Regions from separate parts of the Streptococcus sp. KHUD_017 genome, predicted to be linked through region 1. Evidence: predicted binding sites of a transcription regulator. Region 1 holds the regulator's gene; the other holds the start of a gene.
What was found. The regulator Rex, encoded in region 1, represses fermentation and respiration genes when NADH is low (regulators of the CRP and FNR family bind a similar motif). The targets are predictions, from matches to a motif close to TTGTGAANTANTTCACAA.

Region 1 (3,419 bases):
CTAGTGGCGCTCTATCTGAATACTCAAAATCAAATCATTCACCAGCAGACTATTTTTATCGGGTCTGCCACGAGAAGCATTGCTGAACCCAGAGAAATTCTCCACTATGCTTTGAAGCATATGGCAACATCTGTGATTTTGGTTCATAATCATCCATCAGGAGCAGTAGTTCCTAGCCCCAATGATGACCAGGTTACGAAACTTGTTAAAGAAGCCTGCGAATTAATGGGATTGGTCTTATTGGACCATTTAATCGTCTCTCATTCTGATTATTTTAGTTACCGCGAGAAGACGGACCTGATATAGGATTATTTTTTGAAGTTTAGAGGCCCCTGCTCAAACGCTTGTAAAGCATAGGACTCAACTTCGTTCATATCAATTTTAGGAAGAGGATCAATTGTAGGGACTAGCAACTTTTCTTGTACGATAAAGTCAATAATAGCATTGAAGTCTTCAATTTTATAATACTTTTTTGAGTGGATCAAGATATCTCTGTAAAAGACAAGCGAAGAACGAAATCTGCCTTTAAATTTAGCATCTGCCTTTTTACAAAATGGTTTTGCCTTTTTAGACATTTTTTTCAGTTCTTTTTGTTTGTCTTTTAGAGAGAGTTTGTCGAGATACTCTTTATTCTTAGAAAATGATTGGTAACTTTCTGCCGTTAAAAGACTATATAGATTAGAAAGTTGAAAATAAACTTCTATTTTCTTTTCCTTATAGGTTAAGAAATGGTCAATTTCCTTGCTCTTAACAGATGAGAAAACATTAACATCTAAATCTCTCAAAAGGTCATGAGTAGAAGGTGGGGTAAGTTCATTCATAATTAATTAACTAATTTATAATTCATTGACGACATAGTCGAAAAGTGTTTTATCTTTGGGGCGATTTTCGAAGAGAAATTCAGGATGCCATTGAACACCAAGATAAGGGAAGCCGTCCGTAGTTGTAACAGCTTCGATAATACCATCTTTAGGATCATGTGCTACAACCTTAAGATTAGGGGCTAAATCTTTGATGCTCTGATGGTGGAAAGAATTGATATGAGAGATTTCTCCATAGATTTCTCTTAGAATAGTATCTGGTTCGGTGACAAGCCGCTGAGTAGTGTATTCAGCGGAAGTATCTTGCCAATGATCTTCGATATCTTGATAAAGAGACCCACCCATGGCTACGTTAAAAAGTTGAGTACCACGACAGACAGAAAAAATTGGTTTATTTTGCTTGATTGCTTCTTTAATGAGTGCTAACTCAAAAATATCACGTTGAAGGTGGTAGTCGTCGCTATCAATGGCTTTTGGCTCACCATAGTATTTAGGGTCAACGTTTTGTCCACCAGTTAGAATAAGTTTATCAATTAAACTAATGTAGTAACTGGCCATTTCTTCATCACCAATTGGTAGGATAATGGGGATACCTCCAGCTTCCTTAACTCCTTCAACAAAGCCTTTGGCAGCATAACTCATCATAAGATCATCATCTGGATGCGGGGTTTCATTTCCTGTAATCCCAATAACTGGTTTATTCATAAATATTTACACTTTCTAATCCTCTTTACGCATGAAATAGAGGAGGGTTTGAAGTTCGCTTGTAAGATCGACATATTGAACAACTACGTCTTTAGGAAGATGTAGGTGAACAGGAGAAAAACTAAGAATACCTTTGATACCGGCGTCGACTAATAGTTCTGCAACTTCTTGAGATTTAACACTAGGAACAGTAAGAATAGCAGTTTTAACATCACTATCCTTGATTTTGTCCTTTATTTGTGAGATTCCATAGATTGGAACACCATCAGGAGTTTGGGTACCAACCTCAGGATGATCATCTAGGTCAAAAGCCATGATGATTTTCATCTTGTTACGCTCATGAAAACGGTAGTGGAGGAGGGCATGCCCAATATTTCCGATACCTACCAACATAACATTAGTTATAGAATTATCATTTAAAAGATCAGCGAAAAAGTTCATGAGCTTTTTGACATCGTAGCCAAATCCACGACGTCCAAGTTCCCCAAAGTAAGAGAAATCACGGCGAACAGTGGCAGAATCAATTCCAATCGCTTCTGCAATTTGTTTTGAATTGGCTCTTTCAATTTTCTCAGCATTAAATCTTTTAAAAATACGGTAATAGAGAGAAAGTCTCTTTGCTGTTGCTTTAGGAATAGCAGACTGTTTTTCTTTCACAAAATCACAACCTTTCTATCTACTATTTTATAGAAAGCTTGTGAAAATTGCAACAATAACGAAAAAAAAACTAAGAAAAATCTTAGTTTATCTTCGTTTCGTGGTAAGTTCTTAAAAAGCGGTAGAGGTTACCTAGAAGTCCTTGATAGATTTCAACTCCATCATGTGTTAATGAAGTAATATGAGTAGTATCAGGGAGAGTTACACAACCCGATAGAGAGAGCATAAGAGCTTCATAGTCTTCATATTCTTGCACACGCTCCACTTGATAAGAGTCCTTGTAAGTTAATCGAAACATAATGACCTTCTATCTTTCGCTTTTTGTAAATACGCCACGTTCAACCAAGCTATCCATCAAAAAGTAGAATTTCTCTTGGTGGATATGAGTTTCTTCTGATTTGAAGATATCAACTAAACGTAGACCAAATTTATCAGTGATATTGATTTTTACACCAGTTAAGTCTTTGTTGATGATAATCTTAAGTTGGAAACCTTCTCCACTATTTGGAACTTTTTCAAGTAGACGCGTTAATTCATAGTTCCCAACTTTAGTTTCAAAAAAAGTATTATCTTTAAGCGTAAATTTTTTAACAGTTGGACTAAGTGTGTATTCGTAACGACAATTTTTAAGTTTAATCATTTGTTCAAATGCCATTAAGTTTATCCTCCGATGATATTTTTAAGAGTTTTAGCAAGAGTTATCATTTCTTGTTCTGTATTTTGAGGTGAAATGCTGACGCGTACAGACTCGTGTAAGCGAGGGGATTCTTCTCCGTAGAAGGCTTGAAGAACATGGCTGACCTGAACAACACCAGCTGTACAAGCAGAACCTGATGATATAGAAATACCTTCAAGGTCTAAACGAAGCAGTAGTAGATCGTTGCGTTGTCCTGGAAATCCGATATTTAGGACATAAGGGAGTTGCTCTTTACCTTGATTGAGATAATAGGTTGATCCAGCCATTTCAGTTAGAAAAACTTTCTGTAGTTTTTGAACTTTATTAAAGTTAGCCTCTAGATGATCTATATCATCCTTAAGAGCTGCAACCATCCCTATAATTGCGGGAAGGTTTTCTGTCCCTGCTCTTTTTTTCTGTTCTTGATCTCCACCATGTAGATAAGGATCAAAATCTGTAGAAGCAGCGTATAGGAAACCGATACCCTTTGGACCGTGAAATTTATGGGCGGAAGCACTGAGAAAATCAATTCCTAATTCTTCAGGAAAAATCTCCAATTT
Region 2 (3,419 bases), 780 kb from region 1:
AGTTGATACTGAAAACAAAACGATTGTACTTGATGTAGACGGAGTATACTTGACTTTCGAATTAAGTGCAATTAGAACAGTTTTGCCAGTTAAAGAAGCTGTCACACCTGAAGGTGCAGTTGTTGATGGTGAAAGCGCGATTGAAGAATAAAACGGGGTGGATCTCATACCCCTTTTTCTATGAAGATGGGGAATAATGATGAAAAAGATTGTTTTTGTTTGCCTTGGTAATATTTGCCGAAGTCCTATGGCAGAATTTGTTATGAAGTCTTTAACCGATGATTATGAGATTGAAAGTAGAGCAACTTCTTCTTGGGAACATGGAAATCCAATTCACAAAGGAACTCAGAAAATTTTTAAAGCTCACGAGATTCCTTACGATTCATCAAAAACATCACAGCAAATTTCTAAGGATGATTTTGAATATTTTGATTATGTCATTGGAATGGACGAGTCCAATCTTCTAGATTTGACTCGAATGTGTCCTCAAGACCAACAACACAAGCTAGAGGCATTTGCTTCTGAGGGTGTTCCTGACCCATGGTATACAGGTGATTTTGATGAAACTTACGATCGAGTTTTAACTGGTTGCCAAGCTTGGCTAACACGTTTAGAAAATGAGGCAAAAAATGGATGATTTAAAAAAATTCTATGATAAGTACAGTGTCTATATAACGCGTCCTCGTTTGGAAATTGCAACAGTAGTAGTCATAGCTCTTTGTGCTATATTTGTATTTGTAGGGAATATGCCTAAGCAAGGAGTTTTAAAACTGGATGGCGATTCACTTGTATATGATGGAAGTATTGTTCGTGGGAAGATGAATGGCAAAGGCACAATGACCTTCTCTAATGGCGACACTTATACTGGTGAATTTAAAAATGGAGCATTTAGCGGTAAAGGAACCTACCAAGCTAAAGAAGGCTGGGTTTATGAAGGTGACTTTGTTAATGGCCAAGCTGAAGGAAAAGGAAAACTGACTACAGAGCAAGAAGTTGTCTATGAAGGTGACTTTAAACAAGGGCTCTTCCAACAAGCACAATAACCTCCTCTTAGAGGGGGTATTATACTGCGTAAACGGAAAGCGCTTACATGGAAATTGAGATGCTTTACAATACCTTTTTACAATGGAATTTGTGAAAAATAAAAGTTTTATTGAATTATTCACAAAGTGGAAGTGTAAAAGTGCATGTGTAGGCATGTACAAAAATATTTTCACAAGGAAATAAAAAAAGTTTGTGAAATTTCTATGAAACTGTTTACAAATCTTGAAAAAAGAGTTATAATAAGATTGTGAAAAAATTAACAAAGGACTTACAATCCTTGAAAGCTATGGAGGAAAATATGGCTGATAAAAAAACTGTAACACCAGAGGAAAAGAAACTCGCTGCTGAAAAGCATGTTGATGGTTTGGTGCAAAAAGCTTTGGTTGCCCTTGAAGAAATGCGTAAACTTGACCAAGATCAAGTCGATTATATCGTAGCAAAAGCTTCAGTTGCAGCTCTTGATGCCCACGGAGAATTGGCTTTACATGCCTTTGAAGAAACAGGACGTGGAGTATTTGAAGATAAAGCGACTAAAAACCTATTTGCTTGTGAGCACGTGGTAAATAACATGCGCCACACTAAAACAGTTGGTGTTATCGAAGAAGATGATGTAACAGGATTGACTCTTATCGCTGAACCGGTTGGTGTTGTTTGTGGTATCACTCCAACAACAAACCCTACTTCAACAGCAATCTTTAAAGCTTTGATTTCATTGAAGACTCGTAATCCTATTGTCTTTGCGTTCCACCCATCAGCTCAAGAATCATCAGCTCACGCTGCTCAAATCGTGCGTGATGCAGCGATTAAAGCAGGAGCTCCTGAAAACTGTGTACAGTGGATTACTGAACCATCTATGGAAGCAACTAGCGCATTGATGAACCACGAAGGTGTTGCAACAATCCTTGCAACAGGTGGGAATGCCATGGTTAAAGCTGCATACTCATGTGGAAAACCAGCTCTTGGGGTAGGTGCCGGAAACGTTCCAGCTTATGTTGAAAAATCAGCTAACATCCGCCAAGCTGCTCACGACATCGTCATGTCTAAATCATTTGATAACGGTATGGTCTGTGCATCTGAACAAGCGGTTATCATTGATAAAGAAATTTATGATGAATTTGTAGCTGAGTTCAAATCTTACCATACTTACTTTGTAAACAAAAAAGAAAAAGCTCTTCTTGAAGAGTTCTGCTTCGGCGTGAAAGCAAACAGCAAAAACTGTGCTGGTGCAAAATTGAACGCTGACATCGTTGGTAAACCAGCAACTTGGATCGCAGAACAAGCAGGATTTACTGTTCCGGAAGGAACAAACATTCTTGCTGCAGAATGTAAAGAAGTTGGCGAAAAAGAGCCGTTGACTCGTGAAAAATTGTCACCAGTTATCGCAGTTTTGAAATCTGAAAGCCGTGAAGACGGTATTTCTAAAGCTCGTCAAATGGTTGAATTTAACGGTCTTGGACACTCAGCTGCCATCCATACTGCTGATGAAGAATTGACTAAAGAATTTGGTAAAGCTGTTAAAGCTATTCGTGTTATCTGTAACTCACCTTCTACTTTCGGTGGTATCGGGGATGTTTATAATGCCTTCTTGCCATCATTGACACTCGGATGTGGTTCTTACGGACGTAACTCAGTTGGGGATAACGTTAGCGCCATTAACCTCTTGAATATCAAAAAAGTCGGAAGACGGAGAAATAACATGCAATGGATGAAACTTCCTTCAAAAACATACTTTGAACGTGATTCAATTCAATACCTTCAAAAATGTCGTGACGTTGAGCGTGTCATGATCGTTACTGACCACGCTATGGTAGAGCTTGGCTTCCTTGATCGTATCATCGAACAACTTGACCTTCGTCGCAATAAGGTTGTTTACCAAATCTTTGCAGATGTAGAACCAGATCCAGATATCACGACAGTTGAACGTGGTACTGAGATTATGCGTTCCTTCAAACCAGATACAATCATCGCTCTTGGTGGTGGATCACCAATGGACGCTGCTAAAGTAATGTGGCTCTTCTACGAGCAACCAGAAGTGGACTTCCGTGACCTTGTGCAAAAATTCATGGATATCCGTAAACGTGCCTTCAAATTCCCATTACTTGGTAAGAAGACTAAATTCATCGCGATCCCAACTACATCTGGTACAGGATCTGAAGTAACTCCATTTGCCGTTATCTCTGATAAAGCAAACAACCGTAAATACCCAATCGCTGACTACTCATTGACACCAACTGTGGCAATTGTAGACCCTGCCTTGGTATTGACAGTTCCTGGATTTGTTGCTGCTGATACTGGTATGGACGTATTGACTCACGCAACTGAAGCTTACGTATCACAAATGGCTAGCGATTACACTGATGGACTTGCTCTTCAAG

Region 2: a site for Rex is predicted at 1,290-1,307, ahead of adhE (bifunctional acetaldehyde-CoA/alcohol dehydrogenase). Genes of this name have one in related genera too.

The regions. Positions count from the first base shown of each region.
Region 1 is NZ_CM142175.1:972,790-976,208, reverse strand. It holds gene radC (RadC family protein) at 1-306, shown strand, start outside; gene ACVAMZ_RS04770 (hypothetical protein) at 309-785, opposite strand; gene ACVAMZ_RS04765 (gamma-glutamyl-gamma-aminobutyrate hydrolase family protein) at 837-1,526, opposite strand; gene ACVAMZ_RS04760 (redox-sensing transcriptional repressor Rex) at 1,542-2,183, opposite strand; gene ACVAMZ_RS04755 (DUF4649 family protein) at 2,266-2,481, opposite strand; gene ACVAMZ_RS04750 (DUF1831 domain-containing protein) at 2,491-2,838, opposite strand; gene ACVAMZ_RS04745 (cysteine desulfurase family protein) at 2,844-3,419, opposite strand, start outside.
Region 2 is NZ_CM142175.1:1,752,696-1,756,114, reverse strand. It holds gene yajC (preprotein translocase subunit YajC) at 1-151, shown strand, start outside; gene ACVAMZ_RS08775 (low molecular weight protein-tyrosine-phosphatase) at 200-637, shown strand; gene ACVAMZ_RS08770 (MORN repeat-containing protein) at 630-1,043, shown strand; gene adhE (bifunctional acetaldehyde-CoA/alcohol dehydrogenase) at 1,343-3,419, shown strand, end outside.